DNA from 3 places in the Bradyrhizobium sp. Pa8 genome. Region 1 is predicted to be linked to each of the others. Evidence: predicted binding sites of a transcription regulator. Region 1 holds the regulator's gene; each other region holds the start of a gene.
What was found. Region 1 encodes LexA, which represses DNA repair genes until DNA is damaged. Its sites were predicted from a motif close to TGTTCNNNNTGTGTTCNG; they were not measured.
Positions count from the first base shown of each region.

Region 1 (10,175 bases):
GGCAGGCCGAAGCCACGCGGAAATCTGGTGTGGCGGGAGTTGAATTCGAACATGTCGGCGGTGCCGTAATAGCCGTCGACGAGCGCCATCTCGTGGGAGGTTTCGGCATCGTTGTGCCAGAGCTCGATCGCGCCGACATGGGCCTCGTCGTCGCCGCAGAACAGCACCATGACGGCTTGCAGGAATTCGCCTGAAAACACCGGCACCGCCACGCCGCAGGTCAGCCCGGCGGCGATGGCCTGATCGGTCCGCTTGAAATAGGAATCGGTGAATCTGGTGAGGATCACGGGGTGGCCGCTGGCCCAGGCCTTGCCGGGAAGCCCCTCGTCATATCCGAACTGCAGATCCTCGCTCACGTCCCTAAACGCGGACAACCCTTCGCCGTAGAGGCCGCCGCCGAATTCAAGCCGCATGCGCGTGCGGTCAGGCACCCAGAGTTCAACGACGCGAATGAAGGTCTTCATCGAACGTGTCCGCCGTCTCAGCCGCACCAAGCATCGGCCATTTGGCTGCGGAACGGACGTTCAAAATTCAGGCAGGACAGCGCAAACTTCGTGCGGTGGGAGGCGCAACGGCTCGGTCCGCCCGATGGAGTTTCGCGGGACACGAACGACAACATCTCGCCGGCCTCGGCCGGCGATGGCGATTTTCAATCCCGGCCCGACCTGCCGGCGGGGAATGGCTATGTCAGCCGATCGGCAGGCGGGTGATGGTCGGCCGGCTGTCGGTGATGATCTGCGGCTTGTGCTCGCGCTCGCCGACCGGCTGGGTCACCGGTAGTTGCAGCACGGTCGCGCGCTGGCCTTCGACCAGCTGCGTCACCAGCACGGATTTGCCGTCGGGGAATTCGATCGCATCATGATGGCGATCGGGAATGTGCGGATCGATCTTGCCGAACTTGCCGACGCGCGAATTGACGGTGCGCGTCCAGATCCAGCGATTGTCGTAGCGGACGTTGTCGGCGAAGGCGAGCTCCGTTCCCGGGAGCAGGCAGACCGCGACGGTCGGATCGGCTGCGGAGGCAAAGCCGCGCGTCGAGGTGCCGCGGAAGGTTGTCGTGACGATCGTCTCGCCGACTTCGGCGGGGCGCGACGCGACGGCATGCAGGCTGTAGTCACACATCGGGTGCTCCTCATGCAGGGATAGCGACCCACGTCTCTCAATCGAGGCGCAGGCCTCTATCAGAGTGGAAATGTGAAAGGTTCTGCCCGGTTGTAGGCAAATCTACGGCTCGCCGCCGCAGACCGCAATCACATTATCTTTCCCGAATCCACCAGGAACAAAGCCCGCCCCTGTGCATTCCGGAGGCGCGTGTCAGCGCCCCGCAGGCGCCGACCAGCCGGAATATTGCCAGCCCGGCCGCGACGGTTTGTCGACGGCGTCGCGGGCCTTGCGGGCTTCCTCGCTCACGGCGGTATCCTTGCGGACATGGGGTCGCGATTGCGCGGCCAGGGCTTGTGCGGCCAAGGCTTGCGACGCTGATGCTGCGATCAGCGCCACGGCAACTGTGATCTGAACGATCCGGCGCATGACTGCCCCTCGAACCTGAAGGCCGCGAAGCAGGGCTGCTTCGTGCGGCGTGCCGAGGATGTACCGCTGGAGGAGGGGCCGGATAATCTGCGCGAAACCAGAAAGACTATCCAGCGGAAGCGGACAATCGTCCGCTCCAATCTCGGATCGGCGATGCCGATCGAAAGCGCGCGGGGCGCCAAGTAACCGGTACCGGCGCGTCCGGTATCAGTACTTCCGGTACAGCCCGATCAGCTTGCCCTGGATCTTCACCCGGTTGGGCGGGAGGATGCGGACCTCATAGGCTGCATTGGCGGGCTCGAGCGCGATCGAGGCGCCGCGGCGGCGGAAGCGCTTCAGGGTTGCTTCCTCGTCGTCGATCAGCGCCACCACGATATCGCCGGTGTCGGCGCTCTCGTTGCGCTGGATCAGCGCCATGTCGCCGTCGAGAATGCCGGCCTCGACCATGGAATCGCCGCGCACTTCGAGCGCGTAATGTTCGCCCGAGCCGAGCATGTCAGGCGGTACGCTGATGGTGTGGCTGCGGGTCTGCAAGGCCTCGATCGGCGTACCGGCCGCGATACGACCCATCACGGGCACCGCGACGGGGCGCTCGCCCTCGTCCGCGGACGGGCTGGAGGTCGTGCGGACCTTGCCGAGATTGCCTTCGATGACGCTCGGCGTGAAGCCGCGGCGGCTACCGGCGGCGGCCTGAAGCTCGGGCAGCTTGATCACCTCGATGGCGCGGGCGCGGTTGGGCAGGCGCCGGATGAAGCCACGCTCCTCAAGCGCGGTGATCAGGCGATGGATGCCCGATTTCGAGCGCAGGTCGAGCGCGTCCTTCATCTCGTCGAAGGAGGGCGGCACGCCGCTTTCCTTCAGCCGTTCGCTGATGAACCGCAGGAGCTCGTATTGTTTGCGCGTTAACATCTCGACCAAAATCCCCCGGTTGATGTCGTTCGATTCCGAGACGCTGAATTCAGCAGTAAGCCGCTACATGCTCGAAACAAATCATGAACGGACACTATATGTTCGATACATGTTCCGCAACTGCTTAATTTACCGTGAACGCGACAAAGTTCGCGGAACGCACGCGAACGAAGCGATCAGACGGGCAGCCGCAAGACCTCGCAAGGCGTGCCGGCTTCGGCCTTCGGCGCGAATGGCGCGCGCACGAGAAGTGCCTGTGCCGCAGCGAGATTCGCAAGAAGCGAGGAATCCTGGTGATTGACCGGAAGGGCGAGGAGCGTGCCGTCGTCGCGCAGCTCGAGGCGTGCGCGCAGATAATCCTCGCGCTGGTCGTTGGCGCCGACATCGCGGCCGAGCACTGCGCGTTCGCGGCGGTGATGAATCATCGAACGGCCCGAAAGCGCGCGAATCAACGGCACCATGAACAGGAAGCCGCAAACATAGGATGACACGGGATTGCCGGGCAGGCCGATCACGCGCATCGCGCCGAGCCGCCCGTTCATCATCGGCTTGCCCGGCCGCATCGCGATCTTCCAGAACGCCATCGAGATACCTTCGTCCCTCAGCGCCTGTTGGACCAGATCGTGGTCCCCGACCGACGCGCCGCCGGTCGTGATCAGGATGTCCGCGCCGCTCTCCCGCGCGCGGCCGATGCCGGCCGTGGTGGCCTCCAGCGTGTCGGCGGCAACGCCGAGGTCGATGGTATCGGCGCCCTCGCTGCGGGCGAGCGCGTGCAGGGCGTAGCCGTTCGAATAAACGATCTGGCCGGGACCGGGCGTGGTGCCCGGCATCACCAACTCGTCGCCGGTCGCGAGAATCGCGACCTTCGGGCGTCGTCGGACAGGCAGTTGCGGGTAATTCATGCCGGCGGCGAGCGCGAGGTCGCGCTCGGTGAGCCGGGCTCCCTTGCACAGCAGCACGTCGCCTTCCGAGAAGTCGACGCCGGCGGGGCGGATGTGCCGCCCCGTTACGGCGGCTTCCTTGATGGTGATGCACTTGCCGTCCGCGACCGTATCCTCCTGGATCACGACCGAATCAGCGCCATCGGGAACGACACCGCCGGTGAAGATACGCACGGCCTCGCCGGCGCCGACCGATCCCGCAAACGGGCGGCCCGCCGCGACCTCGCCGATCAGGGTGAGCTGGGAGTCGATCTTCGCCGCATCGACCGCGCGCACCGCATAGCCGTCCATTGCCGACATCGCCTGCGGCGGCTGCGTGCGCCGCGCCGCGACATCGCGCGCCAGCACGCGGTGGAAGGCTGCGTCGAGCGCGATCATCTCTTCAGGCAGCGGCTCTGCGCCCGCCAGCACCGCGGCGAGCGCATCGGATACCGGCATCAGGGCCACGGGTGAAAACTCCTGCTGGGCCCGTTCGGGCAAATCGGCGGCGAGAGTTCTAGCCGAGTGCAGGCGCAGAGGCAAAACAGTGGCCGCGCAGGATGATTTGTCCTGCGTCATCCGCTCTACGATGAAGGGTGAGCATCAAGTCCGCCGCGGCATGATCCAGAAGGCGAGACAGACCGGTACGAGGATGGCCATGGCGAGGACGAGAAAGACGAGAGCCACGGCCAGCATCGGTCAGCCCCCCGGCTGCTTGTACGGACTGACGTCCGGCGCTGCGGGGCCTTGATCCTTGTCAGGCAGCGGGTCCGCCTGGGATTTCAGGTCGGCGGCCTTGCTGATCAGTTTTGCGGAAAGGTCAGAATCCGAGGTGGTTCTGGCGAATTTCATCAGCAGAGAGGCCTGCTTGGTGAGGTAGGTTTTGCCCAACACGACGATTGATCCGATGTAGAATTCCCAACGGACTCATGAGTCCTGAGAGGAGCAATCGTTCCGGGAACTCTGTATAAAAATGCACAAAGGGACTTGGTTCCTCGCCCCCGGGGCAAAATAGTTCCATTCGCGGCTCGTCGGCCCGTCGGCCGTCGGTTTGCCGGCCAGAGATCAGATTCCAAGCGCCCTGAGGGCGTTCCCGACGTCGCGGGGCGACGTCACGTGGACCGTGGTCAGGCCGCGCGACCGCGCTCCTTCGATGTTCTCGGCAAGATCGTCGAAGAACACGATACGGTTCGCCGGCACGCCGATCGCGGCCACGACATGGTCGAAGGCCTCCACATCCGGTTTGCGCAGGCCGATGCTGGACGACAGATACAGCTCGCGGAAATGGCCGAGCAGGCCGGCATATTCCTTCGAGAAGTGGTCGACATGCGGCCGGTTGGTGTTGGAGAAGGCGTAGAGCGGCATCTGCTTTGCCGCGCGCGGCAGCAGCTCGGCGATGTCGGGCATCTCGCCGGCGAAGATCGCGTTCCAGCCCTCCAGGAACTGCGCGTCCGAAATGCCGATCCCGAGCGAGACGCGCAGCGAGTCAAAATAGGCCTCGTCGCTGATCTTGCCGACCTCGTGCAGCCGGTAGGCTTCGCTGTCCCGCACATAGCGCGCGACGATGGCTTCCGGCTTGCAGCCGGCATGTCCCGCCCAGCAGGCGATCGCCTTGGAGAAATCGATGTCGAGCACGACGCGCCCGAGATCGAAGAGGAGCGCGTCCGCGCTGCCGGGAGAGAGCGAGCTCATTGCATCCTTTCACTCAATATCGATAGGGGTCGTGGTCGAACAGCGGGAACGCGCTGAACACGCTAGGCGCATTCGTTGCGGTCGCCTGGTGCAGGCAGGACTTGTTGACCTCGGCGAACGAGGTGGCGCCCAAGAGGCCGAGGCAGCGCAGCACCTCGTCCTCGAGCAGCTCCAGCATTCGCCTCACGCCGGCTTCGCCGGCCGCCGCCAATGCCCAGCATTGCAGCCGGCCGATGCCGACCATGTCCGCGCCCGCCGCGATCGCCTTGACGATGTCGGTGCCGCGGCAGAAGCCGCCGTCGACCATGATCTTGGCGCGTCCCTTCACGGCCTCGACGATCTCGGGCAGCACATGCATGGCGCCGCGGCCGTGATCGAGCTGGCGGCCGCCATGGTTGGAGACGTAGATCCACTCGACGCCGTGATCTACCGCGATCTGGGCGTCCTCGGCGGTGGCGATGCCCTTCAGGATGAGCGGGATCTTGAACTTGTCCTTGATCATCTTCACGGTCCGCCACTCCAGGCCCTTCTGGTAGTCGCCGCCGGTGGCGCGCAGGCGGCTCTCGCGAACATAGCGCTTGGCAATGTCACGTTCGCGACGGCTGTAATGGGCGGTGTCAACGGTCAGGCAGAACGCAGCGTAGGCGTTCTTCTCGCTCCGGCTGACGACATCGGCGACGAAGTCGTCGTCGCCGCGCACATAGAGTTGATAGAGCCGCAGCGCATCAGGGGCGGCCTCGGCGGTCTTCTCCAGGCCGGGCTCGGACACCGAGCTCAGCATGTGCGCCGCGCCGAAGGTGCCGCAGGCGCGGGCGACGCTCGCCGCGCCATCCGGATCGAAGATCTCCAGTGCGCCGACAGGGGCCAGCAGCACCGGCAGCCGCATCCTGCGCCCGAACAGTTCGACCGAGCCGTCGACCTCGCGGACGTCGCGCAGCACGCGCGGCCGGAAGGCGATCTCATCGAGCGCCATGCGGTTGCGGCGCATCGTGGTCTCGGTCTCGGCGGCGCCGACGATATAGTCCCAGGCGTTCTGGTTGAGGTTGGCGCGCGCCTTGCGGATGAATTCGTGCAGGTTCTGGAATGGCTCGGCGCTGGCGCCGAGTTCGACGTTCCTTTCCGGCCGGATGCGGGGCGCGTCGTTCATTGTTGTCCTCCCGAGAATTTGAAGCGTTATTGTCATCGCGTATCGTGTCCGGCCCTCCAAAACCATCCTAAAATCGCATAGCTGCGAGGCGTGGGCCGGCCGGCCGATTCCCGCCTTGCGCGAAACGGTCTCGGAACGTTGCCAAAAGTTTAGGCCCGGGCGAAGGGATTTTTACGATGTACCCGCCGGCGCGGCGTCCCGGCCTTGAAGAAACCAGAATGGTATTGTGAACAGCGGGCTGGATCGCCATTTGCATGGCGCCTGCCAAGCCCAAAGCAAAGCTCCAAGCAAGAAGGCCAGCCTATCCATGCGGAAAAACCTGCTGTTCCCCCTGGGCGCACTCACGGGAGCGTGTCTAACCCTTCTGGTCGCCAGCCCGCACGGTGGAGTATGGGCGGCACGGGCGGCAGCGAGCGCGGATGATGCCTATTCCCGGCTCAATCTGTTCGGCGAAGTGTTCGAGCGGGTGAAGGCGAGCTATGTCGAGAAGCCCGACAATTCCAAGCTGATCGAAGGCGCGATCACCGGCATGGTGACCTCGCTCGATCCGCATTCACGCTACATGAACGACAAGGCCTGGACCGAGATGCAGGAGACCACCTCCGGCGAGTTCGGCGGGCTCGGCATCGAGGTCACGATGGAGGACGGCCTGGTCAAGGTCGTCTCGCCGATCGACGACACGCCGGCTTCCAAGGCCGGGATCATGTCCGGCGACCTCATCAGCAAGATCGACGGCGATGCCGTGCAGGGCATGACGCTCGAGCAGGCCGTCAACAAGATGAAGGGGCCGGTCGATACCCAGACCAAGCTCACCATCGTGCGCAAGGGCGCCGACGCCCCGCTCGACGTCGCGATCAAGCGCGAGATCATCCATGTGCGTCCGGTGCGCTTCCACGTCGAGAACGGCGACATCGGCTATATCCGCGTCACCTCGTTCAACGAGCAGACCACCGACGGCCTGAAGAAGGCGATCGCGTCGATCTCCAAGGAGGTCCCGCCGGAGAAGCTGGTCGGCTACGTGATGGACCTGCGCAACAATCCGGGCGGCTTGCTCGATCAGGCCGTCTCGGTGTCGAGCGCCTTCCTTCAGCGCGGTGAGGTCGTCTCGACCCGCGGCCGCAATCCGGAGGAAACCCAACGCTTCACCGCGCATGGCGGCGACCTCACCAAGGGCAAGCCGCTAGTGATTCTGGTCAACGGCGGCTCGGCTTCGGCCTCGGAGATCGTCGCTGGCGCGCTGCATGACCACAAGCGTGCCACGATCATCGGCACGCGCTCGTTCGGCAAAGGCTCGGTGCAGACCATCATTCCGCTCGGCGCCGGCAATGGCGCGCTGGCGCTGACCACGGCGCGCTACTACACGCCGTCGGGCCGCTCGATCCAGGCCCAAGGCATCGCGCCCGACATCGAGATCCTCCAGGACGTGCCGCCCGAGCTGAAGGGCCGGATGGACACCATGGCGGAGTCCCAGATGCGCGGCCATCTGCAGGCCGCCGACGGTACCGAGCAAACCGGATCGCAGTCCTACGTCCCGCCGGAAGAGAAGGACGACAAGGCCCTGCATGCGGCCTACGACTTCCTGCACGGCGTGACCGCGAATGCGGTCGCCGCCAAGCCTGCGCCGAAGGCGGCGGTACCGAACTAAAGCCTTCCGACGTCCAGATATCGCCCGGGAGCGGATGACCGCTCCCGGGCGAATTCGTGCGGTGACGCTTCCAATTGTTGCGAAGACCGCCCTAGCTTGCTTCGCGGCGTCGGCTTTCCTCGCCGCCGCGCTGGGCGAGGCGGCTGCGATGCAGCGCGAACAGCTCCAGCACCTTGTCGGCCGGTTTTGCGGCGCTGAACAGGTAGCCCTGCATCTCTGAGCAGCCGAGCGCACGGAGCAGGCGCTGCTGCTCCTCGGTCTCGACGCCCTCGGCCGTGGTGGTCATGCGGCGGGCGGCAGCCAGGTTGACGACGGCCTGCACGATGCTGGCGGAGCCGTCGGGACCGGCGATGTCGCTGACGAAGCAGCGGTCGATCTTGATCTTGTCGAACGGGAAGCGGTGCAGATAGCTCAGCGAGGAGTAGCCGGTACCGAAATCGTCGAGCGCGATCCGCACGCCGATGGCGCGGAGCTGATGCAGGATCGCAAGCGCGGCGTCGTCGTCGCGGATCAGCACGGCCTCGGTGATCTCGAGCTCGAGCCGGCTCGCCGGCAAATTGGAGGCGGCAAGGGCCGCCATGATCTTCAGCGCCAGCGTGCCGCTCTTGAACTGCACCGGCGAGACGTTGACGGCGAGGCGGATGTCGTCGGGCCAGTTGGCGGCATCGCGGCAGGCCGTGGCCAGCACCCATTCGCCGATCTCGTTGATCAGGCCGGTGTCTTCGGCGATCGGGATGAACTCGGCGGGCGAGACCATGCCGCGTTCGGGATGGCGCCAGCGGACCAGCGCTTCGCAGCCGGTGATGCGGTCGTCCTTCAGGGCGAGACAGGGCTGGTAGTAGACCTCGAGCCCGCCTTCGAGCCCGCCTTGGGCGATGGCGTGGCGCAGATCGATCTCGAGCTGCCGCCGCTCGCGGACCTTGGCGTCCATCTCCGGCTCGAAGAAGCGATAGGTGCGGCGTCCGGCGGCCTTGGCGGCATACATCGCCATGTCCGCGTTCTTCAGGATCTGGTCCAGCGCGGTGCCGTGTCGTGGCGCCAGCGCGATGCCGATACTGGCGTCCGTGGTGAGATGATGGCCCATGCAGTCGAACGGCGCGCGGATGGCCTGGAAGACCCGCGCGACGAGCTCGTTGACCTGCTCCGGCGCCGTCACTGCGCTCTGTACGATGGCGAATTCGTCGCCGCCGAGCCGCGCCACGAAGTTCGCCGGACCTGCGCATTGGCTGAGGCTCGTCGCGATCGATTTCAACAGCTCGTCGCCGACGAGATGGCCGAGCGCGTCGTTGACCCCCTTGAACTCGTCGATGTCGATGTAATGCACCGCGATCTCTTCGCCGCCGGCGATGGCGGCGAGCTCCGCGCGCAGGTGCTCGTGGAACATGGTGCGGTTGGGCAGGTCGGTCAGCGCGTCGTAATGGGCGAGGTGGGTGATGCGCTCCTCGATGCGCCGGCGCTCGGTGACGTCTTCGTGGGTCGCCACCCAGCCGCCGTCCGCGAGCGGCTCGTTGAGGATGTGGATCGAGCGCCCGTCGGAGGTGTCGATCACCATGGAGTTGCGCACATGGATGTCGCGCAGCACGCGGAAGACATAGTCGCCGATGTCGCCACTGAACGAGCCGGTCGCCTTGCGGTGGGCGATGATGTCATGGAAGCTGGAGCCGGGCTTCACCACCTCGGCTGACAAGCCGTACATCTCGATGTAGCGCTGGTTGCAGATCACCAGCCGCCGCTCGGCGTCGAACAGCAGCAGGCCCTGCGTCATGTTGTTGACGGCGCGGTCGAGGCGCTGCTTCTCCAGCGTCAGCCGCTCGCGGGAGGCGCGGTGCTGCTCCAGCAACTTGCGCACGATCGCGATCAGCACGCCCGCGATGGCGAGCGCGGAGGCGCCCGCAACCGAGATCAGGATGCCGATCTGCTCGCGCCAGTCCGTCAGCGCCGCCGCGCGCGTCGTGGTGGCCATCATCAGGATCGGGAAGTGGGGCAGGGCACGCGAGGAGATCAGCCGGTCTTCTCCGTCGACGGGGCTCATGATGCGGCCGGCGAAGTGATCGAGCCCGAAGATCCTCTGCTGCTCGAACGGGCCGGTCTTGAAATTCCTTCCCATCTGCTCGCTGGAATGGGGATAGCGAGCGAGCAGCGTGCCGTCGCGATGCAGCATCGAGATCGAGGCGCCTTCGCCGAGCACGACGGAGGCGAAGAACTTCTCGAAATTGGCCGGTTCGATGCCGCGTCCGACCGCGCCCATGAACTCGCCGTTCGGTCCCACGATCTTGCGCACGATCAGGATGGTCCAGGCGCCGGAGACGCGGCTGTGCACCGGCTCGATCAG
Region 1 covers NZ_CP176767.1:5,211,824-5,221,998, reverse strand. The annotation lists gene ACKWRH_RS24240 (GAF domain-containing protein) at 1-464, opposite strand, end outside; gene ACKWRH_RS24235 (hypothetical protein) at 688-1,122, opposite strand; gene ACKWRH_RS24230 (hypothetical protein) at 1,315-1,530, opposite strand; gene lexA (transcriptional repressor LexA) at 1,738-2,439, opposite strand; gene ACKWRH_RS24220 (molybdopterin molybdotransferase MoeA) at 2,616-3,827, opposite strand; gene ACKWRH_RS24215 (hypothetical protein) at 4,059-4,253, opposite strand; gene ACKWRH_RS24210 (HAD family hydrolase) at 4,425-5,051, opposite strand; gene ACKWRH_RS24205 (alpha-hydroxy acid oxidase) at 5,065-6,198, opposite strand; gene ACKWRH_RS24200 (S41 family peptidase) at 6,506-7,843, shown strand; gene ACKWRH_RS24195 (bifunctional diguanylate cyclase/phosphodiesterase) at 7,935-10,175, opposite strand, start outside.

Region 2 (10,175 bases), 3.9 Mb from region 1:
CTGGAAGTCGCGCTCGAGCCCAACGCCTCCAAGACCATGATCTCCGAGCTCGCGCGAAAATTCGAGCTCTGGACCGGCCGGCGCTGGACCGTGATCGTCTCCAACGAGCAGGGCCAGCCGACGCTGCGTTCGGTGAACCACGCGGCGAAGCAGGAACATGCGCGCTCCGCCGAAGCCGATCCGCGCGTGCAGGAGGTGCTGTCGCGTTTTCCCGGTGCGAAGGTCGTCGAGGTCCGCAGGCTTGCCCCTGAGGCGCCGGAAACCAATATGAATGCGGACTATGGTAGTGACGATCCGCCCGATGGTTCCGACGGCGACGATCTCTAGAGCATGATCCGGACCCGAAGGGCCGCGTAGCGCAAAGCGTGAAGCGGTTTTCCGATTAGATCATGCTCAAACCAAAAGTTAAGGCGCGATGACGAGTCATCGCGCCAACCAAGGACAGCACCGATGGTCGATATTTTCGGCATGATGAAGCAGGCGCAGCAGCTGCAATCCAAGATGCAGGAGATGCAGGATCAGCTCTCCAACGTCGAGGTCGAAGGCATCTCCGGCGGCGGTCTCGTCGCCGTGCGCATGACCGCGAAGATGGACGTGAAGGGCATCAAGATCGATCCCTCGCTGATGAAGCCGGAAGAGCGCGAGGTGCTCGAGGACCTGCTCGTCACCGCCCTCGGCGATGCCCGCCGCAAGGCCGAGACGGCCGTGCAGGAGAAGATGCAGGCGCTCACGGGCGGGCTCAGCCTGCCGCCGGGTATGTTCGGCCAATAAGATGGGTTCGGTTGCAGGTCCCGAAATCGAGCGGCTGGTCCAGCTCCTCGCACGGCTGCCGGGCCTCGGTCCGCGCTCCGCGCGGCGTGCGGCGCTGCATCTGATCAAGAAGCGCGAAGCGCTGATGATGCCGCTGTCTTCGGCCCTGCAGGTCGCGCTCGACAAGGTCCAGGTCTGCAAGACCTGCGGCAACATCGACACGCAAAATCCCTGCACGGTCTGCACCGATCCGAAGCGCGATGGCGCCATCATCGTCGTCGTCGCCGATGTCGCCGACCTCTGGGCGCTTGAGCGGGCCAATGCCACCCAGGGGCGCTATCACGTGCTGGGCGCGACATTGTCGCCGCTCGACGGTGTCGGCCCGCAGGATCTCACCATCGACACGCTGGTGGCGCGCGCGCATGCTGCCGAGGTGCACGAAATCATTCTGGCGCTGAACGCGACGGTCGACGGCCAGACCACGGCGCACTACATCACCGACCTGCTTCAGGACGCCAACGTAAAAGTAACCCGGCTGGCCCATGGTGTGCCGGTCGGTGGCGAGCTTGATTATCTCGACGAAGGTACGCTATCGGCCGCGATGCGGCAGCGGACCCTGTTCTAGCCATCCAGACTTACGGAACGGACGACATGACGAAACTTTTCGCCACACGATCGGCTTTGGTCGCGACGATGATGCTGCTGGCGACCCCGGCCATCTCAGCGCAGCAGGACGACGGGGCGCCGCCGCCGCCCAAGCCCGGCAAGCCGATCAATGCCGGCGAGGTGCTCTCGGGCGAATTGAACGCAATGAAGGTGCGCGACGTCAAGAACGCCGGCAAGCGGATTGCGATGTACCAGATCACCTCGGAGCCGCGCCGCCTGCCGGCGCCGAACGGGCTGTGCAATCTCGAGACCGGCCCTGAGACGTTCCAGCTCGTCACCTCCAGCGACGCACAGACCACGCAGCTGAAATCGTTCGTCGGCAAGGAGATCTCGGTCAAGGTCGATGAAGTCGCCTGCGCCAGCGATCCTGGCCAGATGAGCGAAGCCGTGATCACGAAGTGGAGCTTGATCAGGAAGCAGTAGGGGGGCGCGGCTCCAGCCGAGCTACCGTAGGGTGGGCAAAGGCGCAAAGCGCCGTGCCCACCATTCTCCCAGCGACGATTCAGGTGGTGGGCACGCTTCGCTTTGCCCACCCTACGGCATCGCGGGCTTGGCGCGTGCCGAGTTTACACCCTCACCGGCCCGAGCGTCTCGAAATGCCCGCGCTTCTGCAGCCAGGCCAGCAGCACAAGGCTCGGGATCGCCACCAGCACGCAGATCACGAAGAACAGCGGCCAGCCGGTCGTGTCCGCCACGAAGCCCGCACTCGCTGACAGATATGTGCGCCCGACCGCGGCGAGCGCGGTGAGCAGTGCATACTGCGTCGCCGTGTGCAGCGGATTCTGGCACAGCGCGGAAAGATAGGCGACGAAGATCACGGTGCCGATGGCGCTGGTGAAGTTCTCGCACGTGATGGCAAAGGCCAGCGCCCATTGGCTGGTGCCGACGAAGGCCAGCCAGGAGAAGGAGAGGTTGGCGAGCGCCTGCACCACACCGCCGATCCACAGGCTGGTCGCCAGCGAATAGCGCCGCGCGAGGAAGCCGCCGGCAAAGCCGCCGATCAGCGTTGCCGCGAGGCCGACGCCCTTCACGATCGCCGCATAGTCGTTGCGGGAAAAGCCGAGGTCGATCACGAACGGCGCGGTCATCGTGCCGGAGAAGGCATCGGTGAACTTGAACAGCACGACGAAGGCGAGCGCGGCGAGCGCGTCCTTGCGCGACAGGAATTCCGAGAAGGCCCCGATCGCCGCGTGCAGCACGCGCGCGAACGCCGTCTCGGTTTGTGTCGCGGCTTCCGCCCGCACCGATTGCTCGGGCTCGGTCGCGGCCAGCGCGGTGATCGTGCCGATCAGCACCATCGCCGCCATCACCACATAGCCCCACATCCAGGCCGACGCGCGCGGAATGCCGGCGCCCTCGAAGCCGGATACGATGAACAGCGCGCCCGCGGTCGAGACCAGCATGCCGATGCGATAGGCCGCGACGTAGGAAGCCATTCCGGCGGCCTGCTCGCTTTCCGGCAGGCTCTCGACGCGGAAGGCGTCGACCACGATGTCCTGCGTCGAGGAGGTGGTCGCGACCAGCAGCGCGCCGAGCGCGACGTAGAACGGCGAGCGCGCGGGATCGGTCAGCGCCAGCAGCAGGATCGCGATGATCAGCAATAGCTGCGAGAACAGCAGCCAGCCGCGCCGCCGTCCGAACGCGCGCGTGAACAGCGGCACATGCAGCGCATCCACCAGCGGCGCCCACAGGAATTTCAGCGTGTAGGGCGTGCCGACCAGCGCAAACAGCCCGATGGTCTTGAGGTCGACCCCGGCCTCGCGCATCCACACCAGGAGCGTCGAGCCCGACAGCGCCAGCGGCAGCCCGGACGAGAAGCCGAGGAACAGCACGATCAGCACCCGCGGTTGCAGGTACACGGCCAGGCCGTCGCGCCAGGAGGTAGGGGCCGTGTCGGGGCTGGCAGGGGAGGTCGCGTCGGGTGCGGTCATGGGGAGGTGTTAGCAGATTCTGGCTGCCACAAGTGAGGTGTCGTTCCTGCCGGCCACAAAGGAGGTGTCGTCGCCCGGCTTGACCGGGCGACCCAGTATTCCAGAGGCCGGAGTCAGGGAGGACCCGCGATCCCCGAATAGAGATCGTTCCAATCCGGATTGTCTTTCTCGATCAGCGCGATCTTCCAGTCGCGCTTCCACTTCTTAAGTCGTTTCTCCCGTTTTATCGCATTCTCGGGGTCATCGAACTGCTCGAAATAAACTAGCTTCACGACGCCGTAGTCCTTCGTGAAGCTCTCGACCAACTGCAATTTGTGTTCGGCTACGCGGCGGATGAGGTCATTTGTCACGCCAATGTAGAGCGTGCCACCAATCTTGCTGGCTAGGATGTACACGTAGTAGCAACGTGCGCCCATCTGCCGTCTCTGGGATACTGGGTCGCCCGGTCAAGCCGGGCGACGACAGTGTGCCTCAAAACTCACTCCCCCGCCTGGAGCTTCCTCGGGAACAGCTCCGCGGCACCGGTTGCCACCAGATGCGGCCCCTCCGGCGCATCGGTCTTGCTGAAATCGAGCTCCTCGATTCTCCCGGCGCGCTTCTCGATCTTGTCGGCGGAGATCAGCACCTGCCGCACGTCCTCGTTCGCGTCGGCAAAATGCTTCTGCAATTTCAGCACGCGGTCGCGCAAGCGTCCCAAATCGTCGCCGAGCTTGATCACCTCGGTGCGGATCTGGTCGGCGGCGTCGCGCATGCGCGCGTCCTTCATGATCTGCTGCATCACCTGGATCGCGAGCATCAGCAGCGACGGCGACACCAGCACGACGCGGGCGCGATAGGCCTTCTGGATCACGTCGTCGAAACCGTCATGGATCTCGGCATAGACCGATTCCGACGGCACGAACATCAGCGCCATCTCCTGGGTCTCGCCGGCGACGAGATATTTGTCGGCGATGTCGCTGACATGCTTCATCACGTCGCCGCGCAGCCGCTGCGTGGCGATGCGCTTCTCCTCGTCGGTGCGGGCGTCGTGCAGCGCGGTCATCGCCTCCAGCGGAAATTTTGCGTCGATGCAGAGCGGCCGCTGGTCGGGCAGGAACACCACGCAGTCCGGCCGCTTCCCCGTCGAGAGCGTGAACTGGAACTCGTAGGCGCCTTTTGGAAGCCCGTCCTGGACGATCGCCTCCATCCGCGCCTGGCCGAAGGCGCCGCGCGACTGCTTGTTGGCGAGCACGTCGCGCAGGGTCGTCACCTGCGTGGTGAGGTCGGTGAGGTTCTTGTGCGCGTTGTCGATGATGCCGAGCCGCTCGTGCAGGGCGCGCAGGCTCTCCATGGTGTTGCGGGTCGAGTGTTCCATGGACTGGCCGACCCGATGGGTCACCGAATCCAGCCGCTCGTTGACCGCGCGCGCCATGTCGGCCTGGCGGCCGGCCAGCGCCTGGGTCATCGCGTCGGCTCGGCCGGCAGCTTCACTCTGGGCGTGCAGCACCTGGCTGAGGCGCTCCTCGAGCTCGTCCGCGCGGATGGCATTGGCCATGGCGAGTTCCGCGCCGCGCCGTCCCGAGCGCGCGATCACCACCGCAATCACCACCAGCAGGATGACGACGAGGGCGCCGAAGCCGATCAGCGCATCGATGGTGCGGACCGGCCAGTCGCCAGCCAGGAAAATGATCTCGTTCATGGCGGTCCTTGTAGCCGATTCGACACTCTCCGCGAACGAATAGCGAACACTTATGGTTAACAGCCCCCTAATTTTTATGGTTAACGAAACCTGAAGTTTTATGGTTAGCGGAGGGTTAACGGAGTTCCTCGCCGCATTGACCGCATCCGGCATGCAGCTTAAATCGCGGCCATGGCCCTCAGAGAAATCATCATCCTGCCCGACAAGCAGCTGCGTCTGGTCTCGAAGCCGATCGAGAAGGTCACGGCTGAGATCCGCAAGCTTGCCGACGACATGTTCGAGACCATGTACGACGCGCCCGGCATCGGGCTCGCCGCGATCCAGATCGCGCAGCCCTTGCGGCTGATCACCATGGATCTCGCCAAACCTGACCCGGACGGCGAGACCAAGCCGGAGCCGCGTGTCTTCATCAATCCTGAAATCATCGCGTCCTCCGAGGACCTGTCGGTCTACGAGGAAGGCTGCCTGTCGATTCCCGAATATTACGAGGAGGTCGAACGTCCCGCCAAGGTGCGCGTGCGCTTCACCGACCTCGACGGCAAGCTGCACGAAGAGGATGCCGAAGGCCTCTACGCCACCTGCATCCAGCACGAGATCGACCATCTTAACGGCGTGCTGTTCGTCGACTATCTGTCAAAACTCAAGCGCGACCGCGTGATGAAGAAGTTCGAGAAAGCCGCCAAGCGCGCGGAGTAAGCTCCCAACTTCGCTGTCATGCCCGGCCGAAAGCGCGGAGCGCGTCTTCAAGCTAACGTGTCGGGCATCCACGTTCTTTGCCGCCGTGAGCAGGAAGAACGTGGATGGCCGGGACAAGCCCGGCCATGACGAGTACCTTGCTCGTTTCCGAGGATTGTCTCGCCACATGCCCCTCCGCCTCATCTTCATGGGCACGCCCGATTTCTCCGTGCCGACGCTGCTCGAGCTGGTCTCGCACGGCCACGAGATCGCGGCGGTCTATACCCGCGCGCCAAAGCCCGGCGGGCGGCGCGGCCTGCAATTGCAGCAGACCCCGGTCGAAGAGGCCGCGCGAAAGCTCGGCGTGCCCGTGCTGACGCCGAAGTCGCTGAAGACGCCCGAAGCGCTCGACGAGTTTCGCGCCTTTGACGCGGATGCCGCTGTCGTCGTCGCCTACGGCATGATCCTGCCGCAGACGATCCTCGATGCGCCGAAGCTCGGCTGCTACAATCTGCACGCCTCGCTGCTGCCGCGCTGGCGCGGCGCCGCGCCGATCAACCGCGCGATCATGGAAGGCGATGCCGAGAGCGGCGTCATGGTGATGAAGATGGATGTCGGCCTCGACACCGGCGACGTCGCCATGGCCGAGCGTCTCGCGATCACGGACAACATGACCGCGGTCGATCTGCATGACCGTCTCTCCCGGCTCGGTGCCGATCTGATGGTGCGCGCGATGGCCGCACTCGCCCGCGGCGGGCTCCAGCTCAAGAAGCAGAGCGAGGATGGCGTCACCTACGCCGCCAAGATCGACAAGGCCGAAGCCCGGATCGACTGGACCAGGCCGGCGCGCGCCGTGCTGCGCCACATCCATGGCCTGTCGCCGTTTCCCGGCGCCTGGGCCGAGCTTGACGGCGTCAGCGAAAATGCACGCGTAAAAATCCTGCGCTGCGAGCTGGCGAAGGGCTCCGGCGCACCCGGCGAGGTGCTCGACGACCAGCTCACGATTGCCTGCAGCGAGGGCGCGATCCGCATCCTCGAGCTCCAGCGCGAAGGCAAGGCGCGGATGCAGGCCACGGACTTTTTGCGTGGTGTGCCATTGAAGCCGGGAGCCAAATTCACGTAGCACTGTCATACCCCGCGAAGGCGGGGTATCCAGTACGCCGAGGCTTCTCGGCTGAACAGAGATGTCTCGGAGTACTGGATCGCCCGGTCAAGCCGGGCGATGACATGACCCGGATTGAGATGCCCCGCTACAAGCTCACCATCGAATATGACGGCGCGCCGTTCTTCGGCTGGCAGGTGCAGGACACGCTGCCTTCCGTGCAGGGCGCGTTAGAGGCGGCGGTGAAGGCGATGACCGGCGCGGATCTACGCGTGCACGGTGCGGGCCGGACCGATGCCGGCGTGCATGCGCGGGGCCAGGTCGCGCATGTCGACATCGACAAGCAGTTTCCGCCGGGCCGTTTTCGCGACGGGCTGAACGCGCATCTGCGCCCGCATCCGGTGGCGGTGTTAGAGGCCGAGATCGTCCCTGACACCTTCGAGGCACGCTTCTCGGCCGTGAAGCGGCACTACCGCTACCGCGTGGTCAACACCCGCGCCAATCTCGCGCTCGATGTCGGCCACGCCTGGCGCGTGCCGCGCCGGCTCGATGCCGATGCGATGCATGCGGCGGCACAACGCATGCTCGGCAAGCACGACTTCACGACGTTTCGCGACACCGAGTGCCAGGCCAAGTCGCCGGAGAAGACGCTCGACCAGCTCGACGTGCACCGCGACGGCCGCGAGATCACGATTCTCACCTCGGCGCGCTCGTTCCTGCACAGCCAGGTGCGCTCGATGGTGGGATCGCTGGTCTGGGTCGGCGAGGGCCGCTGGACCGCAGACGATCTCACCGCAGCGCTCGCAGCCCGCAACCGCGCGGCCTGCGGCATCGTCGCGCCGCCTGACGGGCTGTATCTGATGAAGGTGGATTATTGAGGAGGGAGACACGAACGCTCCCACTCCATCATCGGTGTCATGCCCCGGCTTGACCGGGGCATCCAGTACGCCGCGGCCTCTCGGCTCAATCACTGCCGTCTCTGGAATACTGGATCGCCCGGTCAAGCCGGGCGATGACAGCGGAGTAGGAGGCGACGACGGAGTGTAAGGCGGCAACGCCCTACCCAAAATACCGCGTCAGTATCCCCCGATACACCTTCGTCAATCTCTCCAAATCCGCCACCGGCACACGCTCGTCGACCTGGTGCATGGTCTGGCCGACCAGGCCGAATTCGATCACCGGGCAGTAGCTCGAGATGAAGCGCGCATCCGAGGTGCCGCCCGAGGTCGACAGCTCCGGCTTGCGCCCCGTCACCTCTTCGATCGCCGACACCGCGAGGTCGGTGAACGGGCCGGGCTTGGTCACGAACACATTCGAGTTCGACGGCTCCCAGACGATGCGAGCCTTGATGCGGTTGCCGCAGGCTTTCGTCAGGCGCGTCTCGACCAGCTCGCGCAGGCTCGCCTGGGTGTGGTTGTCATTGTAGCGGATGTTGAATTTTGCGCGGGCCTCGCCGGGGATGACATTGTTGGCCTTGTTGCCGACGTCCACCGAGGTGAATTCGAGATTGGAGGCCTGGAATTGCGCGCTGCCATGATCGAGCGGCTCGTCACTGATCGCCACGATCAGCCGCGAAATATCAGGCACCGGATTGGCCGCGCGATGCGGATAGGCGACATGGCCCTGCACGCCGTCGACATACAGCGTGCCGGATTGCGAGCCGCGGCGGCCGACCTTGATGGTGTCGCCGAGCGTCTCGACGTTGGAGGGCTCACCGAGCACGCAATGGTCGAACTTTTCGCGGCGCTCCGCGGCCCATTTCAGCAACTTGATGGTGCCGTTGATGGAAACGTCTTCCTCGTCGCCCGTGATCAGGAACGAGATCGAGCCCTTTCCATCGGCCCGCGGCGTGCCGCCATTCGCGGCGAGATGCTCGAGCACGGCTGCCACCGAGCAGGCGATGCCGCCCTTCATGTCGACCGCGCCGCGGCCGTGCAGAAAGCCGCCCCGGACCTCGCCCGAGAACGCGCCGACGCTCCATGCGCTCTCGTCGCCGGGCGGCACCACGTCGGTGTGGCCGGCGAAGGTGATGTGCGGCCCTTCGCTGCCGATCCGCGCATAGAGATTGTCGACGTCGGCTGTGCCTGCTTCGCTGAAGGTCACGCGGTGGCAGGTGAAGCCGGCGGCGTTGAGGGCTTTCTCAAGCACCCCCAACGCACCGGCGTCGGCCGGAGTTACCGAGGGGCAGCGGATGAGATCGCGGGCAATCGAGAGAGCATCGGTCATGCGCCCCGCTTAACATGCATGCCGCCGGGTGGGCTAGCGCTGGGCGGGACAATTTCGATCTCGCTCTGCTGGTCCCAGCCTTTCGCAGGCGAAGCGGCTGCGAGGCTCTCGTCGTCGTCCTGGGCAAGTGGATCGGGACCGAAGCGGTTGTCGCCCGACGTGCCGGGCACAATGAACATTTCGACGAGGCCCCACAGCCACAGCGCGTGGATTGCCCAGTCGAACGGCACGAACCAGCCAGCGTCGGGCAGCAGATCCGAGAAATGAAACAGCAGGTTGGGGATGAAGGCGAAGGGGATGATCCACCAGCCGCGTCGGTCGCGGTCATGCAGCCGCTTGATCGCGGTCGCAAGGGAGATCCACAGGAACAGCAACGCGCCGAGAATTCTCAGGATCAGACTCACGCGCTCGGTGGATGACAGCGGGCGATGGCTTCGCGGGCCGATGATCCCAAGGAGGCCGTCGAGGCCAAAGTCGAAATCGAAGTCGACTTTGAATTTGAACGCGACGGATTTGGTCCCGTCAGGGATGCTGATGGCCTGGTCGACGATCCCCAGCAACGCCGCCAGCAGCGCGATGATCAGCAACGCCTGCCACAGCAAAGCGCGGTTGATGCGGCCGTCGAAGCGAAAGAGGTACCAGGTCCAGTCCATGGCGAAGGTTCCGGGCAGCGGAGGCCGTCCGGTGATTGGTCGCGATGGAGGGAGGGTGGGTTCGATTGGCGCCGCAAGGGGCTCTTTCACCTCGCCCCGCTTGCGGGGGGAGGTGAAGAGAGAATCCAATCAGTCCCGCAGCAGCTCGTTGATGCTGGTCTTCGAGCGCGTACGCTCGTCGACGCGCTTGACGATCACGGCGCAGGCCGTGCTCGGGCCGATGTGGCCGTTCTTCATCGGCTTGCCGGGCAGGGCGCCGGGCACCACCACCGAATATTCCGGCACTTCGCCCATGAAGATCTCGCCGGTCTCGCGGTCGACGATCTTGGTCGAAGCGCCCAGGAACACGCCCATCGCCAGCACCGCGCCCTTGCGCACGATCACGCCTTCGGCGACCTCGCTGCGCGCGCCGATGAAGCAGTCGTCCTCGATGATCACGGGCTCGGCCTGGAGCGGCTCGAGCACGCCGCCGATGCCGGCGCCGCCGGAGATGT
Region 2 covers NZ_CP176767.1:9,150,036-9,160,210, reverse strand. The annotation lists gene ACKWRH_RS43530 (DNA polymerase III subunit gamma/tau) at 1-327, shown strand, start outside; gene ACKWRH_RS43525 (YbaB/EbfC family nucleoid-associated protein) at 451-771, shown strand; gene recR (recombination mediator RecR) at 773-1,375, shown strand; gene ACKWRH_RS43515 (hypothetical protein) at 1,402-1,839, shown strand; gene ACKWRH_RS43510 (AmpG family muropeptide MFS transporter) at 1,983-3,347, opposite strand; gene ACKWRH_RS43505 (GIY-YIG nuclease family protein) at 3,461-3,763, opposite strand; gene ACKWRH_RS43500 (DNA recombination protein RmuC) at 3,826-5,025, opposite strand; gene def (peptide deformylase) at 5,197-5,721, shown strand; gene fmt (methionyl-tRNA formyltransferase) at 5,888-6,823, shown strand; gene truA (tRNA pseudouridine(38-40) synthase TruA) at 6,943-7,680, shown strand; gene dapE (succinyl-diaminopimelate desuccinylase) at 7,862-9,028, opposite strand; gene ACKWRH_RS43475 (DUF805 domain-containing protein) at 9,025-9,681, opposite strand; gene dapD (2,3,4,5-tetrahydropyridine-2,6-dicarboxylate N-succinyltransferase) at 9,811-10,175, opposite strand, start outside.
Region 2: the regulator LexA is predicted to act here: its motif matches at 5,057-5,074, upstream of ACKWRH_RS43500 (DNA recombination protein RmuC).

Region 3 (10,175 bases), 3.4 Mb from region 1:
TGGAGCGCGTCGATCTTCCTGGTGATCTCCTCCGTCGCACCCTGGGTCTGCACCGCGAGCGCCTTCACTTCGGTGGCGACGACCGCAAAGCCCTTGCCGGCCGCACCCGCACGCGCGGCCTCGATGGTCGAGTTGAGTGCGAGCAGCGTCGTCTGCCGGGCGATCTGCGCGATCAGATTGACGACATTGCCGATGGCGGCAGAGGATTCGCGCAGGCGGTCGACATTGGCGCGGGCTTCCTGCGCCGCGGCGCTGGCTTCGTCGGCGAGCTTGCCGGCCTCGCGCACCTGCGCGCCGATGCCTTGCGCGGACTGGGTGAACTTGTCGGCGGCATGGGCAAAGGTGGAGGCGGTCGATTGCGCTGCATTGGTGCGGCCGGTGAGGGCGTCGGTGCGCTCGCGAATATCCGCGAGCGTTGCCGCGGTCGCCTCCGCGCCGCCGGCCACCGAATTGGCGGCCCGCTCGAGCTGGCGGATCATGGCGCCGAGCTCGAGTTCCAGCAGCTCCAGGATTTCCCTGGCGGAATCGCCCTCGGCCGACGGGGCTGGCGCGGGATCGACCGGCGACGGCGCGGCCTGTGGGGCTGCCACGGGCGCGGACAAGTCGGGCAGACGCTTCCGAAATAATGCGAAGGCCATCAGGTCACTCTTGTCGGGGAACGGGCGGTTGCTATTTTCGCAGGCCGGAATGAAATCATGGTTAACGGTGCCTGACTCCTAGGCACGGGGCACTACGGTATTACCTTAAAGTCGTAGAGCCTCTTTCATTCCGGTGGGTTGGCGGCCTATAAGGCCGCGCTTCCCACGCTCACCTTTGGCGCACGATTCCTGACGAGACACGCATGGCCGGACATTCCCAATTCAAGAACATCATGCACCGCAAGGGGCGGCAGGATGCCCAGAAGTCGAAGCTGTTCGGCAAGCTGGCGCGGGAAATCACCGTCGCGGCCAAGCTGGGCACGCCCGACCCCAACATGAACCCGCGCCTGCGCGCCGCCATCATCGCGGCGCGCCAGGAGAACATGCCGAAGGACAATATCGAGCGCGCCGTCAAGAAGGCGCTCGGCAACGAGGGCGAGAACTATGACGAGATCCGCTACGAGGGTTACGGCCCCGGCGGCGTCGCCGTCATCGTCGAGGCGCTGACCGACAACCGCAACCGCGCCGCTTCCGACATCCGCTCCTTCTTCACCAAGTCGGGCGGCAATCTCGGCGAAACCGGCTCGGTCTCCTTCATGTTCGACCGCACCGGCATCATCGAATACGACCGCAGCGTCGCCTCCGACGACGCGGTGCTGGATGCCGCGATCGAGGCCGGCGCCGATGACGTGGTCTCGGGCGAAGGCGGACACGAGATCTACGCCTCGACCGAAAGCTATCGCGACGTCGCCAAGGCGCTGGAAGCCAAGTTCGGCGAGCCGCGCAAGGCCGCCCTGATCTGGAAGCCGCAGAATACGGTCGCGGTCGACGACGAGACCGGCGAGAAGCTTTTGAAGCTGATGGACCTGCTCAACGAGCACGACGACGTCCAGCACGTCTACGCCAATTTCGAGGTGTCGGACGCACTGATGGCGAAGATGGGCGGGTAGGGGCTGCTCTCGTGTCCCGGACGCGCCGCAGCGTGAAACGCTGCTGCGCAGAGCCGGGACCCACGGTGCATCAAGCGCTGGCGGCGACATGGGCCCCGGTTCAGCAGCGCACTGCTTCCCAATGCGCTGCGCCCGGGGCACAACGCCCCACTTCCCCTGTTACTTCCGTTCTGTTTCTGTTTCCCCCACCGCAGCCAGCCGCTATCACTGGCCCATGACTGCGCTCCCGATTCGTGGCCCCGTTCGCATCATCGGCATCGACCCCGGCCTGCGCCGCACCGGCTGGGGCGTGATCGAGGCCGAGGGCAATCGTTTGATCTACGTCGCCTGCGGCTCGGTGGAACCGCCGGACGATTTGCCGCTGGCGAGCCGGCTGCTCGCGATCCATGAGGGGCTTGCCGCCGTCCTGTCCGGTCACAAGCCGATGGAAGCCGCGGTCGAGCAGACCTTTGTGAACAAGGACGGCGTCGCGACGCTGAAGCTCGGCCAGGCCCGCGGCGTCGCCATGCTGGCGCCCGCGATGTTCGGCATTACTGTCGCCGAATACGCGCCGAACCAGGTCAAGAAGACGGTGGTCGGCGCTGGCCACGCCGACAAGCACCAGATCGCGATGATGCTGAAGATTTTGCTGCCGAAAGCCGAGCCGCCGTCAGCGGACGCCGCCGACGCGCTCGCCATCGCCATCACCCACGCCCATTACCGCCAGAGCACGGCACTCAGGCTGAAGGTGGCGGGACTCTAATGCGTGAGCCAAATATGAGCCGCACATGCGGTGCGCTCCCTCCCCCCTTGCGGGGGAGGGTGGGGGAGAGGGGTAGCCGCGGCGACGGTGTTACCGTCGTCAGCAAGTTCGGCACGCCATCCTCGCGCCTTCGAGAAAGTCCCCGTGTGGCACCCCTCTCCCTGCCCCTCCCCCGCAAGGGGGGAGGGAACGGACAGACATTGCCGCGTGTCCTTCAAGTCGTGGGTGCCGGACTATGATCGGCAAGCTCAAGGGTCTGATCGATACCTACGGTGAGGATTTCGTGATCCTCGACGTCGGCGGCGTCGGCTATCAGGTGCACTGCTCGACGCGCACGTTGCAGCATCTGCCGTCGCCGGGCGAGGCCGCCGTGCTGTCGATCGAGACTTACGTCCGTGAGGACCAGATCAAACTGTTCGGCTTCCGCACCGATCAGGAGCGCGAATGGTTTCGCCTGCTCCAGACCGTGCAGGGCGTCGGCGCCAAGGTCGCGCTCGCCGTGCTCGGCACGCTGGCGCCTTCCGACCTCGCCAACGCGATTGCGCTGCGCGACAAGGCCGCGGTGGTACGCACGCCCGGCGTCGGCCCCAAGGTCGCCGAGCGCATCGTCACCGAATTGAAGGACAAGGCGCCGGCCTTCGCCAATGTCGATCCCGCCGTCGTGCATCTCGCTGGCGCCGTCGACGACCAGCGCGCGCCGCGCCCGGTGGCAGATGCGATCTCGGCGCTCGTCAATCTCGGTTACGGCCAGCCGCAGGCCGCCGCGGCCATCGCCTCGGCCTCGCGCAGCGCGGGTGAGGGCGCCGAAACGGCGCAGCTCATTCGCCTCGGCCTCAAGGAGCTCGCGAAGTGAGCGATCCCAAGGCCAATCGCATGGTCTCGCCCGAGCGCCGCAGCGACGATGTCGGCGATACTGCGCTACGTCCGCAATCGCTGTCCGACTTCGTCGGCCAGCAGCAGGCGCGCAAGAACCTCTCGATCTTCATCGAGGCGGCACGCAAGCGCGGCGAGGCGCTCGATCACGTGCTGTTCGTAGGTCCCCCCGGCCTCGGCAAGACCACGCTGGCGCAGATCGTCGCCAAGGAGCTCGGCGTCGGCTTTCGCGCCACCTCGGGTCCCGTGATCGCCAAGGCCGGCGATCTCGCCGCACTCCTCACCAACCTCGAAGAGCGCGACGTGCTCTTCATCGATGAAATCCATCGGCTCAGCCCGGCGGTAGAAGAGGTGCTCTATCCCGCGATGGAGGACTTTCAGCTCGACTTGATCATCGGCGAGGGGCCGGCGGCGCGGTCGGTGAAGATCGAGCTGTCGAAATTCACGCTCGTCGGCGCCACCACGCGCGCCGGCCTCCTCACCAATCCCTTGCGCGACCGCTTCGGCATTCCGGTCCGGCTCAACTTCTATACGATCGAGGAGCTGGAAAGCATCGTCACCCGCGGCGCGCGCGTGCTCAATGTCGGCATGAGCGCCGACGGCGCCAACGAGATCGCGCGCCGCGCCCGCGGCACGCCGCGCATCGCCGGCCGCCTGCTGCGGCGCGTGCGCGATTTCGCCTCCGCCGCCGATGCCGCCTCGATCGATCGCAAGATCGCCGACCACGCGCTGAGCGCGCTCGAGGTCGACGCCGCCGGCCTCGATGCCATGGACCGCCGCTACCTCACGACCATCGCGCAGAACTATGGTGGCGGCCCGGTCGGCGTCGAGACGATGGCTGCCGCGCTGTCCGAGCCGCGCGATGCGATCGAGGACATCATCGAGCCTTATCTCATTCAGTGCGGCTATCTCCAGCGCACTCCGCGCGGCCGCCTGCTCACGTCGCACGCCTTCCGCCATCTCGGCATCGCCGAGCCCTCGCGCGATGCCGCGGCACAGTTCGGCCTGTTCGGCTCGGACGAGAGCGACGACTGATCTCGCGCCGGGCGCAGCTATTGTCATGAACTCCCGGTAACCTTTGTGCAGACAGTCTGCACGCAAATGCAGGCCGTCTGCACGAGCGGACCCCAATTCCGCTCCAATCGGACCGCATCACAAAGCTGCATCACCATCGGGCTTCCATGATCACGCGTCGTCATCTCATCCGTTCCATCGGCGGCCTGTCCGCGCTCGGCGTCTCGACCGCGGCCTATGGCGTCGGCATCGAGCCGCTGCGGCTCCGCATCACCCGCTATCACCCGACCCCGCGGCAATGGCCGGCGGATTTTCCGCTCAAGATCGCCATCGTCACCGACATTCATGCCTGCGATCCCTGGATGTCGCTGGAGCGGATCGAGGGCATCGTCGATCGCACCAATGCGCTCAACGCCGATGTCATCGTGCTGCTCGGCGACTATGTCGCGGGTGTTCACCAGGTCACGCGCATCATTCCGTCAAGCGAATGGGCCAAGGTGCTCGCGGGCCTCAAGGCGCCGCTCGGCGTGCATGCCGTCATGGGCAATCACGACTATTGGGTGGACAGGGCCGTGCAGCAGGCCGGTCACGGGCCGACAGCCGCCCATCGCGCGCTGGAGGCGGCCGGCATTCCCGTCTACGAGAACGACGTCGTGCGTCTCACCAAGGACGGACGCTCCTTCTGGCTCGCGGGCCTCGGCGATCAGCTCGCCTACTATCCCGCGAAGCGCTATGGCCGCGTGCATCGGCTTGGCGCCGACGATCTCGCGGGCACGCTGGCGAAGGTCACCGACGATGCGCCGGTCATCCTGCTTGCGCATGAGCCCAATATCGCGCCGCTCGTACCCGCGCGCGTCGCGTTGCAACTGTCCGGCCATACCCATGGCGGCCAGGTCCGCCTGTTCGGCTGGTCGCCGGCTGTTTCGCCTCAGCACGGCGTGCGGCTCGCCTATGGTCACTTCCGGCTGAAATGCGACGTCATCGTCTCCGGCGGCCTCGGTTGCAGCATCATGCCGGTCCGCGTCGGCGTGCCGCCGGAAATCGTCGAGGTGACGCTGGGAAGGACGCCGGCCGTGGCATAACCTGCGCTTGCGCGGCCGGCTGTTTTTGCGCAAAACGGGCCGGTTGCAAAAAGCGAAGAGGCTCGCGACGTGACAGCCCATCTCGACGGCGAGATCCGCGACGGCCGCCATCACATGCAGGTCCGCGTCTACTACGAGGATACGGACTTTTCCGGCATCGTCTATCACGCCAATTATCTCCGCTACATGGAGCGCGGGCGCACCAATCATCTGCGGCTGATGGGGGCCGAGCAGCAGGCGCTGTTCGACCAGGTCGAAACGGAGGGCGCGGGCTTTGCCTTCGTCGTGCGCTCGATGCATCTGGACTTTCTGAAGCCCGCGCGGATGGACGACGTCCTCGACGTCGTGACGTGGCCGGTTGCGGTGAAGGGCGCCTCCATTATGCTGGCGCAGGAGGTGCGGCGGGCTGAGGACGTGCTGGTGAAAGCCGAGGTGCGCGTCGCCTTCATCAGCGGCGGCCGCGCCCAGCCGATCCCGAAATCGATCCGCGCCCTGATGAAGGCCGATCTGATTTCCTGATCGCCCGATAAGTGATCGGCCGATAGGTGATGGCCTATCGACTCCGCCAATTGCAGCGATAAATTGCGGCCCGGACCAACCGATGAGGCCACCATGTCGCGCCCGCCGCTTCCACCCTTCACCCGTGAGACCGCCGCGCAAAAGGCCCGCATGGCCGAGGACGCGTGGAATTCGCGCGATCCGGTAAAAGTCTCGCTTGCCTATACCGAGGACAGCCGCTGGCGCAACCGCTCGGAGGTGTTCCAGGGCCGGGAGGCCATCGTCGCGTTCCTCACCCGCAAATGGGAGAAGGAGCACGAGTATCGCCTGATCAAGGATCTCTGGGCCTTCGACGGCAACCACATCGCGGTGCGCTTCCAATACGAATGGCACGATGCGGGCGGCCAGTGGTATCGCTCCTACGGCAACGAGCAGTGGGAGTTCGACGAGCACGGGCTGATGCGGCGCCGCGAGGCGTCGATCAACGATATCGCGATTGCGGAGAAAGACCGCCGGTTTCACTGGCCGGCGCCGGGACCGCGGCCGGCGGATGTGCCGGGGCTGGGGACGGATCCGTTCTGAGACGCGTAAACAACTCTCGCCCCTCATGGTGAGGAGCCGCGAAGCGGCGTCTCGAACCATGCAGGCCCCGCCGTTGTTGCATCCGGGCCTCTATCCTTCGAGACGCGCGCGAGAGCGCGCTCCTCAGGATGACGAGATAGATTTGCGAGCGAGAAACCGCGTGATCGCCCCACCCAGCTTCGCGTTGTCCATCGGCTCCGCTAGCGACTCCCGCGCCGTCGCAACGACATCGCCCGGCGCCTTGCCGTCGCGGAGCTCGCAGCACACTTGCGCGAACTCCGCGTCGAATTCCGGATGCGGCTGCACGGTCAGCGTGGTGCCGTTGGCGTAGAGCAGGCCGGCATGCGGGGTGAATTCGGACGAGAGGATCGTCAGCGCATCGATGGGCGGCTCGACCACCTGGTCCTGATGCGAGGCGGCGATCGCAACCGCTTCGCCGTCGACGACACCGTTCTCCGGCAGCACCTGATAGACGTGGCGGCCGATGCCCCAGCCCTTCTCCGACTTCTGCACGGTGCCGCCGAGTGCCTGCGCGATCAGCTGATGGCCGAAGCAGACACCGACCATCGGCGTCTTGTTGGCGTAAGCCGTGCGCACGAAATCTTCCAGCGGCACGATCCAGTCGGGCCCGTCATAGACGCCGGCGGCAGCGCCGGTGATCAGCACGGCTTCGAGCTTGCTCGGGTCGGGGAGTGCGTCGCCATTGGGGATGCTGACGACGTCCACCGTGGCGGTCGGGTCCTCGGCGCGGACCATGCGTTCGAACATGTCGGGAAACGAGCCGTGCTGCTCGCGATATTTTTGCGGGACTTGTCCGGTCTCGATGATGGTGATGCGTGCCATGTGCCCCCCAGGTCAAAAGATTGCGAAGCTCAGTCGCTTTCTGCCCCATGTTGCTGGTGTGGCGCTGGGCGCTCCAGCAGTGCGCTCTCTTTCCGGACCTCGTTGAGAAACGCCTTGGCCAGGCGCGACAGCGGCTCGGCTTCCGACCATAGCATATAGGCGACGGCGTGCGTCGTGGGCGTGAACGGCCGCACGACGAGGCCGCTGCCGCCGTTCTGTCGCGGCGAGAACGGATCGACCACGGCGGCGCCGACGCCGGCTGCGGCGAGCACGCAGGCCGTGTTGCAGTAGCGCACCTCGACGGTCGGCTGGAACGGCGCGCCGGCGCGGGCAAAGCTGTCGCGCACGGCTTCACCGAGGCGCGTGCCGCGCTCGAGCCCGATGAAGGGCATGCCGGACAGATCCGCGGCCGAGATCACGGGCCTGTCGGCGAGAGGATGCTGCGGCGGCAGCACGCAGACCATCTCGCCGGTATGCACCACCTCATGCGCGATACCAGGGTGATGCGTCAGCCCCAGCGCGAAGCCGAGCTCGGCAACGCGACTGAGCACCCCCTCGATGATGCCCTCATAGCGCCGCACGTCGAAGAACACGCGCGTCTCCGGGCGACGGCGAAGGAAGCTCGATAGCGCCGACGGGATGATGCTATAGGCCAGCGGCGGCGTCGCGACGAGCGCGAGATGCCCGGAGCGGTTCTCGCGTAGATCGCGGACGCGGTTCTCGAGCTTGGCGTGCAGTGCAAAGATCGCTTCGCTCTCCTTGTAGAGCGCCATCGCCTCCGCGGTCGGAAACAGCCGGTTGTTGACGCGCTCGAACAGCGCAAAGCCCGCCTGCGCCTCCATCGTCTTCAACGCGTTGCTGACCGCGGGCTGCGACAGCGCCAGTTCGTCCGCCGCCGCCACCGTGGTGCGATGGCGGATGACGGCACGCAGGATCTCGAGCTGACGCAGGTTCATATCACTGCCGATTATACTCTGGGCCAAAACATCATAGCAGAACGAATTGATTTTGCAGCCCCGCTTCCGCGTAATGGTCGCGGATTTGCACGTCGCATCAAAGGGTTCATTCGCCCATTGAGGCAGCACTGCGCACATATTGGAGGCAATCTTGGTTCGTGTCCTTCGCGCCGCCGCCGCACAGATGGGGCCGACGCAAAAAGCCGATACGCGCGAGCATACGCTGGCGCGAATGCTCGACATGCTGGAGGAGGCCGCCGGCCGCGGCGCCAGCCTCGTGGTGTTTCCCGAGCTTGCCTTCACCACTTTCTTCCCGCGCTGGCTGCTCGAAGGCGCCGCGCTCGACCATTACTTCGAGCGCGGCATGCCGAACCCGGCGGTGGCAAAGCTGTTCGACCGTGCGCGCGCGCTGCGCGTCGGCTTCTATGTCGGCTATGCCGAGCTGACGCCGGACGGTCGACGCTATAATTGCGCCATCCTGGTCGACCGCGACGGCGAGATCCTCGGCCGCTATCGCAAGGTGCATCTGCCGGGCTCGGTCGAGCCGCGCGAAGGCGCACGCTACCAGCAGCTCGAGAAGCGCTATTTCGAATACGGCGACCTCGGCTTTCCCGCTTTCCGCGCCGGATCGGCCTGGGCCCACGCCATCATGGGCATGATGATCTGCAACGACCGCCGCTGGCCGGAATCCTGGCGCGTGCTCGGCCTGCAAGGCGTTGAACTCGTCTGCATTGGCTACAATTCGGCGGCCTACGATCCCAATGGCGGCATGACGGAAGACGGAGCGCTCCGCACCTTCCACTCGACGCTGGTGACGCAGGCCAATGCCTACATGAACGCGACCTGGGCGATCTCGGTGGCGAAGGCGGGCGAGGAGGACGGCTCCGGGTTGATCGGCGGCTCCTGCATCGTCGATCCCAATGGCCGCATCGTCGCGCAAGCCCAGACTCTCGCGGACGAAGTCATTGTCGCCGACATCGATCTCGATCTCTGCCGCCAGGGCAAGGACAAGATGTTCAACTTCGCCGCCCATCGGCGGCCGGAGCAATACAGGGTGATCACCGAACGTGCCGGCGTCATCGAGCCGGCCGTTCTCGACGCGGACTGACTGGCACGGCGCTGGCAAAGGAGCTGACATGACACGCCTCTCGCATTTCCTCAGCCTAGCAGCGTTGGCTGCCGTGATGTCCGCACAGGCGGCCGAGCTTCCGGCGGAGATCAAGCAGGCGGGCACGTTGAAGCTCACGGTCAACTCCACCTACGCGCCGATGGAGTACCGCGATCCGGCCACCAACGAACTCGTCGGGCTCGACGTCGATCTGGCAAACGAACTTGCGAAGCGGCTTGGCGTAAAGATCGTCTGGAGCGAGACGCCGTTCGCCGAGCTGATCCCGTCGCTCCAGACCAGGCGCGCGGACTTCATCATCTCCGGCATCTCGGATCGCGCCTCGCGGCGCGAGACCGCCGATTTCGTCGACTACCTCGCGACTGGCCCGCAGTTCTTCGTGATGGCGGACAATGCGGCCAAGGACGCGACGGATCTCTGCGGCAAGAAGGTCGGCACCACCCGCAGCACCAGCTTCCCGGTCGAGATCGAGAAGTGGAGCAAGCAGAACTGCGAGCCGGCCGGCAAGCCGGCGATTCAGTACGTCCCCGGCGAAAACTCGATCGACGTCCGCAACCAGCTCAAGCAGGGCCGTATCGACGCCGCCGTGCAGGGCAGCGAGACGCTGCCCTACGCGCAGACGCAGGAACCCGGCAAATATCGCGTCGTCGGCGAGCCCTTCGCCAAAGGCTATCAGGGCATCATGTTCCGCAAGGACGATGCGGCCTTGCGCGAGGTGGTGACGGAGAAGCTCACGGCGATGATCGCCGACGGCGCCTACAAGGCCGTTCTCGACAAATGGGGCTTGGGGGCCAACGCGGTGGCCCAGCCCATGTTGAATGCGGCATCACAATGAAGCCGGTGCCGGCACTCGCGGAGGGTTTCCCTGACT
Region 3 covers NZ_CP176767.1:8,612,547-8,622,721, reverse strand. The annotation lists gene ACKWRH_RS40925 (methyl-accepting chemotaxis protein) at 1-638, opposite strand, end outside; gene ACKWRH_RS40920 (YebC/PmpR family DNA-binding transcriptional regulator) at 842-1,588, shown strand; gene ruvC (crossover junction endodeoxyribonuclease RuvC) at 1,803-2,330, shown strand; gene ruvA (Holliday junction branch migration protein RuvA) at 2,566-3,183, shown strand; gene ruvB (Holliday junction branch migration DNA helicase RuvB) at 3,204-4,238, shown strand; gene ACKWRH_RS40900 (metallophosphoesterase) at 4,385-5,299, shown strand; gene ybgC (tol-pal system-associated acyl-CoA thioesterase) at 5,369-5,818, shown strand; gene ACKWRH_RS40890 (nuclear transport factor 2 family protein) at 5,912-6,379, shown strand; gene ACKWRH_RS40885 (type 1 glutamine amidotransferase) at 6,503-7,222, opposite strand; gene ACKWRH_RS40880 (LysR family transcriptional regulator) at 7,252-8,178, opposite strand; gene ACKWRH_RS40875 (N-carbamoyl-D-amino-acid hydrolase) at 8,363-9,286, shown strand; gene ACKWRH_RS40870 (ABC transporter substrate-binding protein) at 9,315-10,139, shown strand; gene ACKWRH_RS40865 (amino acid ABC transporter permease) at 10,136-10,175, shown strand, end outside.
Region 3: the regulator LexA is predicted to act here: its motif matches at 1,755-1,772, upstream of ruvC (crossover junction endodeoxyribonuclease RuvC).